2 regions of the Pseudoalteromonas sp. PAST1 genome follow, and region 1 is predicted to be linked to the other one. Evidence: predicted binding sites of a transcription regulator. Region 1 holds the regulator's gene; the other holds the start of a gene.
The links. The regulator sigma-54, encoded in region 1, starts transcription at its own class of promoters, with help from an activator protein. The targets are predictions, from matches to a motif close to GTTGGCACGNNNNTNGNNT.

Region 1 (4,857 bases):
ACAGGCTGATCGAGACCGGTTAGTGGCTTCAAATCAGGTTCCCAGTGTGGGTTCGGTAAAAAGCGTGCATCAAAAACGTAGTCAGCTTCTTTTGGAATGCCATGCTTAAAACCAAACGACATAAACGTAATAATCAGTTTTTTATCTTTCTTACCTAAAATCTTTTCACGAATTGATTCTGCTAACTGATGAACACTCAAATCAGTGGTATCAATCATAAAGTCAGCGCGGGTGATCAGCACATCAAGCAGGATTTTTTCTTGTTTAATGGCAAGATCAAGCGGTAAAGAATCAATCGATAATGGATGCAAACGGCGAGTTTCAGAAAAACGCTTAATTAGGGTTTGATCATCACTATCTAGGTAGAATAGTGTTGGGTTTGCAAAACCTGGCAGGTACTCAAGAATATCATTAAACTCTTGCTGCTCTTTCGGTAAGTTACGTACGTCGATACTGACGGCAATTTTGTCATAATTATCAGAAACACTTCGCACGAGCGAAGGCAGTAGGTTGACAGGAATATTATCAACACAGTAGTAGCCTAAGTCTTCAAGAACTCGTAAAGCGACCGATTTCCCCGAGCCTGAGCGACCGCTGATAATTATTAATTCCATTTATGCCTCTGATGCAATTACTTGAAATAGTTGCTGATCGCTTGTAGCACTTCGCAACTGTTTACAAAAATCTTTATCTTTAAGTCTATCAGCAATTGTTGACAAGGTCTTCAAGTGCAACTGGCAATCGCCCTCTGGTACGATGAGTGCCACAAAAATATCAACGGGACGATTGTCTATCGCATCAAAATTGATGGGAGATTCACTGACAATAATAAATGCATGAGGTTCATCAGCACCACTCATTCGACCGTGGGGAATAGCTATTCCTCGGCCGATACCTGTACTACCTAACTTTTCCCTGTTCAGAAAAGCATCTAGGATATCTTGTTGAGATAAATGAGGAAACTGCTGGTGAGCTAACTCGCTAATATACTCAAGAATTCTTTTTTTGCTATTAAAAAGGACCGCAGCTTTGCTGCAGTCCTGATTAGTAAGTGAACTAAGTTTCATAATTTAATGTCGAGCTAATTTCTCTTTATGCTTAATGACTTGGCGATCAAGTTTATCGATCAATGAGTCAATTGCTGCGTACATATCTTGATGTTCTGTAGAAGCGAACAACTCGCCTCCGTTTACATGTAAAGTTGCTTCTGCTTTTTGGCTTAATTTTTCTACATCTAAAATGACATGAACATTATTAATATGATCAAAATGCCTTTCTAGTTTTGCGAACTTAGTGTTTACATAGTCTCTTAATGAATCAGTGACTTCTACGTGACGACCAGTTAAATTTAGTTGCATAAGCATTTTCCTTCTATGTAAAACGTCTAAATCAGACTTTTACGCTGATTAGACGGAGGTATTGCTAGAGACTCACGATATTTTGCAATTGTACGTCTAGCTACTTTAATTCCTTGCTCAGCCAATATATCTGCAATTTTGCTATCACTCAATGGTTTAACCGAGTTTTCTGCAGCAACTAACTTCTTGATTAAAGCGCGAATTGCTGTAGAAGAACACTCACCACCATTTTCGGTGCTGACATGGCTTGAGAAGAAATATTTCAACTCAAAAATTCCCCTTGGGGTATGCATATATTTTTGTGTTGTAACCCGAGAAATCGTCGATTCATGCATTTCGACCATTTCAGCGACATCGTTTAGCACCATTGGCTTCATTGCTTCTGGGCCATGTTCAAAGAAAGCTTGCTGTTGTTGCACGATACAGTTGGTCACTTTTAGTAAAGTATCGTTACGGCTTTCTAAGCTCTTAATAAACCACTTTGCTTCTTGTAAGTGAGAACGAATAAATTGGCTGTCGCTACTTGATTTAACAGAGCGAGACATCGCTGCATATTGGCTATTCACTCTAATTTTTGGCATACAATCTGGGTTTAACTCGACTACCCAGCGGCCTTTCACTTTTTTCACTGATACATCGGGTATGACGTACTCAGATTCTTCGCGTACTATGCTATCCGCAGGCTTAGGATTTAAGCTGTGAATGAGCGTCATCACTTCTTTAAGCTCGTTTTCTTTAAGCTTAGTCTTTTTCATTAAAGTGCGATAGTCGCGACTTGCTAATAATTCGATATGCTCAGATAAAACCATTTTAGTTTCAGCTAAATATGGCGTATTGGCATCGAATTGACGAAGTTGTATACACAGGCACTCTTGTAAACTTCGGGCGCCGATACCAACTGGATCGAATAACTGTATTCTTTTTAAGACAGCTTCAACTTCATCGAGTTCGATTTCTTCTTCATCATTATTTTGATTAAAGCTTTCGACAATATCTTCGCAGCTAACCGTTAAAATACCTGAGTCATCGATAGCTTCAACGATGGCAACGGCAATCGCTTCATCGGTAGGACTAAATGGTGTGAGCTGTAGTTGCCACATTAAATATTCTTGCAGTGTTTCTGTTGAAGCACCTTGGTAAATAGACTCGTCTTCAGGCATTGGCCCAGACGATGTTGATGGGGCGGCACTCATGTACTCATCCCACGTAACATCCATAGCTAAGTCATCGCTAACCGTATCCTTACTCAGAGCATCACTGCTTTCTTGCTCGAATTCGCTAGGTGCTTCGTCGGCAGACGCGCTGACTTGTACATCGTCAGACTCCGCTTTTTGCTCATTCTTACCGATGCTTTCTTCGTTGTAATCCGCTTCTTCCACTTCAAGCAGAGGATTACTATCAAGCGCTTCTTGAATTTCTTGCTGGAGATCCAATGTACTGAGCTGCAACAAGCGAATGGCTTGTTGCAGTTGTGGAGTCATTGTAAGTTGCTGGCCCATGCGCAGCTGTAATGATTGCCTCATGTATCCCTAACAATCCTTTTTAAGTTATCGGTAACGGTGAGGACACTGTTATCGATTTATTGTCATTGTATAAGTCTAGCAGATGCTCTAGTCGGTGGCGTAATGGTTACAGCCTGAATTGCTCGCCTAGATAAACATCACGTACAGTTTGGTCAGCTAATACGTGCTCAGGTGTGCCTGATGCAATTAGCTCCCCATGAGAAACAATGTAGGCTTTTTCACAAACATCAAGGGTTTCTCGAACATTATGGTCAGTAATAAGTACACCAATACCACGATTTTTTAGGTGCTCAATAATTTTCTTTATATCTAACACTGAAATAGGATCAACACCAGCAAAAGGCTCATCTAAAAGGATAAATTTAGGATTAGCGGCTAATGCACGTGCAATTTCAACGCGGCGTCGTTCACCACCTGACAGTGCCATACCTTGGCTATCGCGAATATGTTGAATGCTAAATTCATCTAATAAGTTGTTAAGCGTCTCTTCGCGCGTTGTTTTGTTAAGATCTTTGCGGGTCTCTAATATGGCCATCAAGTTTTGGTAAACTGTTAATTTTCGAAAAATAGACGACTCTTGTGGTAGATAACCAATACCTAAGCGCGCACGGCTGTGCATTGGCAAAAGCGTGATATCGTTATCATCGATGCTTATTTTTCCTTTGTCGCTTGGTACGAGGCCTACAATCATATAGAAGGTCGTTGTTTTACCAGCACCATTTGGCCCTAACAAGCCAACAATACTGCCCGCTTCAACTTCAAGACCGACATTTTTAACCACTTGGCGGCCTTTGTAGCTTTTAGCTAAAAGCTCTGCTTTTAATGTGCTCATGGTTGGCCTTTATCGTCTTTTTTATTTTCTACAGGCACTAAAATAGTGTGTACACGATCTGTTGAGTTTTCGTCTTTTTCTGCGCTGATCAGCTGTTGAGCCATATCATAGGTAATGCTTTTTGCCGTTACTTTTTGACCCGCTTGAGTGACTTCAGCTTCGCCATTGAGTGTTAAGAAGCGTTTCGCAACATCATAACGAACTTCTTCGGCGCTGGCGCTCATCACGGTACCATCAGCTTGCTTTTCTTCGAAGTAAGCTGGTTTGCCTGTAGCGATAATTAATTCGACTGTACCTTCGGTGTCACCGCCATGTGCCTCAAGTCGCTCTGCTGTAATGCGACGATCACCATGCACGATCTCTACGTTACCTTCGAATATGCCAACGCCATCTTTTAGTTTACCGACTTGGCGATCTGAGCTAATGCTAATTTGAGCGCCTGTTTGCTCGGCAGCTGCGCCCGAAAAGGCAATCAATAAGCTTGGGATCAGGAGTAATTTCTTCAGTTTATTGGTCATAGTATATGGTTCGTGTATGGTTAGTTAACTCAACAATTTCGGCTTTTAAATCGGCTTTTAAGCCTTTACCGGTAATTTTTAAATTCGGTCCTGTTAGTGTTACAGGTTGCTTTGAAAACATCGTCATTTTATCAATGTCGACATTAATATTTTCTGCTTTTATATCTTCGATCATACCGTTATGGGTTAAGTTTTTAGCAACTACATCCCCTTCAAAAATCAGCTGATCATTTTCGTATAAAGTAGCTTCTTTGGCTCTTACTTGCCAAACTTGCTGATCGCTATAAATAGTAAAAATAGGTTGTTCAAAAAAGGTAAACCCTAATTGTTGATACAACTCCATTTTTGCAGCTGCCACTTTATGACTAATTTTACCTTGCTCGTCATAAGCTGTTTGCTTTAGAGCAACGGCAGTGTAATCAGGCGTTGCGATGATCTCGTCTTCACTAGTTATTGTATCAGTTGACTGGTTAAAGTACGGGTACCATAACCACACCATGCAACAGACAAAAACAATACTCAGTAAAATACGGGCTATATTCATGCGCTGGTTCCATCGCTAGTTAACGGCTTGCCGTTTTCTAACATCAGTAAATCAGTTAATTCACGCACGGCTCCAAAGCCAC
Region 2 (4,857 bases), on a different contig from region 1:
AGCGTGCTGAAGGCTCAGTTGAGCAAACACAAATTGTATTGCAAGCATTGCAAGATATCGCGCAATCTGTGACAAATGTACAAGATCAAAGTCATCAAATTGCGACTTCGACAGAGCAGCAAACTGTGGTTGCAGAAGATATTAACAATAGCTTGGCAGCGATTAATCACTTAGTGAATAGCACTGCGGATCATGCCCATGAATTGGCGGATGAAGCACGTGATTTGAATGAGTTAGCAGAGTCTCTAAATAAGACAGTAAATCAATTTAAGTTATAAAGATAAATTGCTGAAGTAGTTAAAAACCCGATGTCACCTGAAGATGACATCGGGTTTTTATCGTCAGCCTTCCCTGTTAATCGTGGCGCAACCGCTTTCGCGTGTTCCATAAATTCGTGCCACTGTTGCTTGTTCCATAAAGCAACTCCATTATTGGTCAATCCTTGTTTTGATTGCGTTTGTACTTGTTCCATATAGTCTCCTCCTTACGCTAGCTTCATCCGTTTGGGCTCCAAGCCTAAGCTTAATCCTTGCTGTCATCTCCATTCACCTTATCCATAAAGCGTTGCCATTGTGCGCTACTCCATAACGCCTTGTTACTTCCTTGTTGTCCTTTGTGCTTAGTTACATTATCCATACTGTAAACTCCTTGCGCTTTATCGTCCGTTACTCCTACAGCCCTTCCTTGCTGTGCTCCATTACCCATCCTTGTAGATTAATGCGGTGATTATCGCTTAGCGATGATATACACAGCATGAATCAAACCTGGAATATACCCTAATAGAGTTAAAAGAATATTAATCCAGAACTGCGCACCTAAACCTACCTGTAAAAATACGCCGAGAGGTGGAATTAAAACCGATAAAATAATACGTATTAAATCCATGACTCACTCCTTGAAAAAGATAAGCCCAGCCAAAGCTGGGCTATATAGGGCTTGCTATTATTCAGCAACAATCGTTAATTCATCGATTACTTTGCGAACATCTTCAGCGTTTTCAGCAATGCTTACCGCTAATTGCTTTTCTGCATCAGACTCAACAGTACCTTTTAGTGTTACTACACCGTTGTCGGTATCAACATCGATATCTGTACCACCTACTTCTGAGTTAAATAAATAACGTGTGGTGATTACAGTACTGATTTTTGCATCGGTTAAGTCGCTTTCTGCAGAATCAGCTTTGTCTGATTTCATGTGCTTAGCTTTAATGTTTTTAACAACCGTTAGTTTGTTATCAACAGAGCTAACACCGTCTAGGCTAAGAACTAACTCTTCAGCAAGCTCTTTATCTAATTCGCTATCAACTTTACCTGTAAGTACAACCTTGCCATTCGTTACATCAGTGTTGATGTCAAAGTTGTTAAGGTTTGTGTTCATAAGAAGCACAGTTTCCGCCTTACCATCAATCCAAGCATCTTTACTTTCATTTTCCCAGCTGCTTGCCTGAGCTGACATGCTAGTTGCACCAATTACTAAAGCCGCAATCATAGATTTGTTAAAAGTGTTCATAATCTTTCTCCTTTTGATTAAAGACAGTTTAAGTAATGCGACTATGATGCCAACTATTTATTCTTTAAATTTCAGTAGGTTAAACACCTATTCAGCGGTGATTTATATTCATTTCGGTAAAGATTTACAAGCTGCTCGGTAAGATGTTCACAATGTTGCAAAAATAACCATTTAGTTGCTGATTTTATTAATCTGTGGTTAATTTAACGAAATTGCTTATTCGTCTAAAAAGACAACCTCATGATTTATAAAGAAATAAAATCTGGCCTAAGCTTTGCTTTGTAATTAATAACTAAAGAATCACCTTTAAAATCACAACAGGGAACTACCATGGCCGTTAAACTTGAAGACCGCCCAATCGATCAAGTAAGAGAAGAAGTCATTGATCAACTCATTTATAACTACAGTCATGCTGTTATTTCAGCCGAAGCATTTGAACGCCGCCTAGATCAGGCAATGGAAGCCACCAGCAACGAAGTACTGGTTGAGCTTGTTGCTGATTTAGATCTGAAAGCGGATATTGACTACAAATCGCAAAAGCATGCGCAATTTAAACCTCACTACAGCCACAGCAGCGACAACGAAAGCCTGCAGCTTCGTAGTATTTTGGGTTCAAATGAGCGCAGCGGCCAATGGGTAGTACCAAAAGAAATTCACCTCACAAACTGCTTAGGTTCAATTGAACTCGACTTTAGCGAAGCGATTTTCCAACATCAGCATGTCACCATTTACGTGAACTGTACTTTAGGTAACGATGAAATCTACGTGCCAGAACATGTTAATGTGGTATCTAAATTATTTAGCGTGATTGGTAGTGTAGAGAATAAATCAGTTGCCTTAAACAAAGGCCAAGGCCCAACCATCACTATTGAAGGTAATGTATGGCTAGGCTCTGTCGAGATTTCAGTTAAACGTACCATGAAAGAAAAGTTCATCAGCTTCGCCAACAGCCTAAAAGCCAGTTGGAAAGAGATGAATAAGATGCAGTAAAGTTGTGAGGTGCGGTTATGCAATGTAAGTCGTCATTTATGGCGACAAGATATTACATACGTTTCATCAATGACGCGCTAAAGCACGACCTACAAGAATGCGCGCGAAATAAATTTCACGCCTACATCAAACGTGGGAACGGCTTTAGCCGTGAATAAAGTAAAGCTGTTCGGCGTTAAAGCGACCCTACACCGTAGGCGTCACGCTTGCTTGGCGCGTCGTACATACAACGCCATTCCATCAATCAATCAATCAATGCCTGACCTACAAACAACACCGCTCGGCTCAAAACTGACAGCTGAAAGCTGACAGCTCCCTCACAAGTCATTATTCCTCTCACTCGGGATATCACTAAAATACTCTACAAACTCAACTTCAAAACCTGCAGGGTCGATGAAATATACATTTTTACGGTAAGGGTTTTCTGGGCCGTGTTTATCAACTTCATAACCAGCCGAAACCAGGCGTTCAACTATGGCATTAATATCGTTTGTCACATAGGCAAAATGAGCAAGTCCTACTTGGTGGCCGGCTAAATCACGGTTTTCTGCTTCACCGTTATCACTCAGTGCGAGATATTGGTAATCATCACCAAAGTGCAGCCACTTGCGCGGTTTGCCCGACCATTTGCTATCGCCTTGGCTACGCACACGCCAGTGCGGGAATGCGGCTTTATAAAAGTGCAGCATGGCATCAACATTACTAACAACAAGGTTTACGTGCTCTAAATACATTGTAGTTTTCCTTTTTATTTTTAAACTGCCACCAAGATAAAACCTCAAGTTAAGTTTAGGTAAAGCGTTTTTTCAAATAAAAAAGCCCCACAAACGTGAGGCTTCAAAAATTGAGTAGTTATTGATGAATCAGCTACCAGCAACCTGCATTTGTTCAATCAATACAGAGCCAGTTTGAATACCACCACGACGCTCGATGTCGCCACCTAAGCCCACAACGGCTTTAAACATATCTTTTAAGTTACCAGCAATCGTGATTTCACTGACTGGGTATTGGATTTCGCCATTCTCAACCCAAAAACCTGCTGCACCACGTGAGTAATCACCCGTTACAGTGTTCACACCTTGGCCCATAAGTTCAGTTACTAATAAGCCTGTGCCCATGGTTTTTAATAGCGCTTTTAAATCGGCATGGGTTTGTTCAACTAGCCAGTTATGAATACCACCAGCATGACCCGTTGGTGCCATCGACAGTTTTCGTGCTGCATAGCTTGCTAATAGGTAAGTTTGCAGCTCACCACCTTGAATAATTTCACGATCTACGGTTTTTAAACCTTCAGCATCAAACGGCGAAGACGCTAGACCTTTTAATAAATGCGGGCGCTCAGAGATATTCACACAATCGCTGAATACTTTTGTACCTAAACTATCAAGCAAGAAGCTTGATTTACGATAAAGCGCACCGCCACCAATCGCCGACACTAAATGGCCGAATAATGAGTTAGCAATATCTGCTCTAAAGATCACAGGCACTTTCATGGTACCGAGCTTTTGGCTGTTAAGTTTAGCCAAAGTTTCGGTTGCCGCTTCGAGGCCTACTTTTGCAGCGTCATTTAAATCATCTTTATGACGTGCGATGGTATAAGCTGAGTCGCGCTGCATTTGCTCGCCTTCTTTACCAATCACCATCGTGCTAATGCTATGACGCGTACGCGGGTAACCTGCAATCATGCCATGGCTGTTACCATAAACACGTAAACCTTGATGAGAAGAAAAACTCGCACCGTCTGAATTTACAATGCGCTCATCGGCGTTCAACGCCGCTTGCTCTGCTTGATGACAAAATTCCACACCTTGCTCAGGGCTTACTTCCCACGGGTGGTATAAATCTAAATCTTGCGGTGCAAATTCAAGTAACTCTTTATCCGCGATACCATTAAATGGGTCGTCAGAGGTGAACTTTGCAATATCAATGGCTTTTTCGACCACTGTACGTAATGTTTTCGGGTTTAAGTCAGCCGTTGAAGCAGACCCTTTGTTATTACCCACATAAACACTGATACCTAAGCCACCGTCTTGGTTAAACTCTATTGTTTCAACTTCGCCCATGCGCGTACTGACAGACAAACCTGACGTGCTCGACATCGCCGCTTCGGCTGCTGTTGCACCCAATTTTTTTGCATGCTCTAGCACTTCGCTTACTGCGTCTTTCACTTCAGAAATGTGTTGATAAATAGGATCTTTCATCTTGTGTGTCCTAGGTTCTGATATTTTTTATAGTGTAACGAATGCTAACACACTGCGAGACCTGCATCAGCTAATATTAATCATTAACTAAATGGCGTATAATAGCGAATAGTTAAGTTTACTGAATGAGCATCCTTATGGCGAAGAAGAAAAAGCC

Region 2: a site for sigma-54 is predicted at 1,545-1,563, ahead of L1272_RS15085 (BON domain-containing protein). Genes of this name have one in related genera too.

The regions. Positions count from the first base shown of each region.
Region 1 is NZ_JAKGBH010000022.1:13,232-18,088, reverse strand. It holds gene rapZ (RNase adapter RapZ) at 1-614, opposite strand, end outside; gene ptsN (PTS IIA-like nitrogen regulatory protein PtsN) at 615-1,067, opposite strand; gene hpf (ribosome hibernation promoting factor) at 1,071-1,358, opposite strand; gene L1272_RS12210 (RNA polymerase factor sigma-54) at 1,385-2,881, opposite strand; gene lptB (LPS export ABC transporter ATP-binding protein) at 2,988-3,713, opposite strand; gene lptA (lipopolysaccharide transport periplasmic protein LptA) at 3,710-4,231, opposite strand; gene lptC (LPS export ABC transporter periplasmic protein LptC) at 4,221-4,775, opposite strand; gene kdsC (3-deoxy-manno-octulosonate-8-phosphatase KdsC) at 4,772-4,857, opposite strand, start outside.
Region 2 is NZ_JAKGBH010000030.1:42,068-46,924, reverse strand. It holds gene L1272_RS15105 (methyl-accepting chemotaxis protein) at 1-278, shown strand, start outside; gene L1272_RS15100 (hypothetical protein) at 263-472, opposite strand; gene L1272_RS15095 (hypothetical protein) at 523-705, opposite strand; gene L1272_RS15090 (YqaE/Pmp3 family membrane protein) at 727-885, opposite strand; gene L1272_RS15085 (BON domain-containing protein) at 943-1,509, opposite strand; gene L1272_RS15080 (LiaF domain-containing protein) at 1,840-2,499, shown strand; gene L1272_RS15075 (hypothetical protein) at 2,650-2,808, shown strand; gene L1272_RS15070 (VOC family protein) at 2,817-3,233, opposite strand; gene pmbA (metalloprotease PmbA) at 3,363-4,700, opposite strand; gene yjgA (ribosome biogenesis factor YjgA) at 4,838-4,857, shown strand, end outside.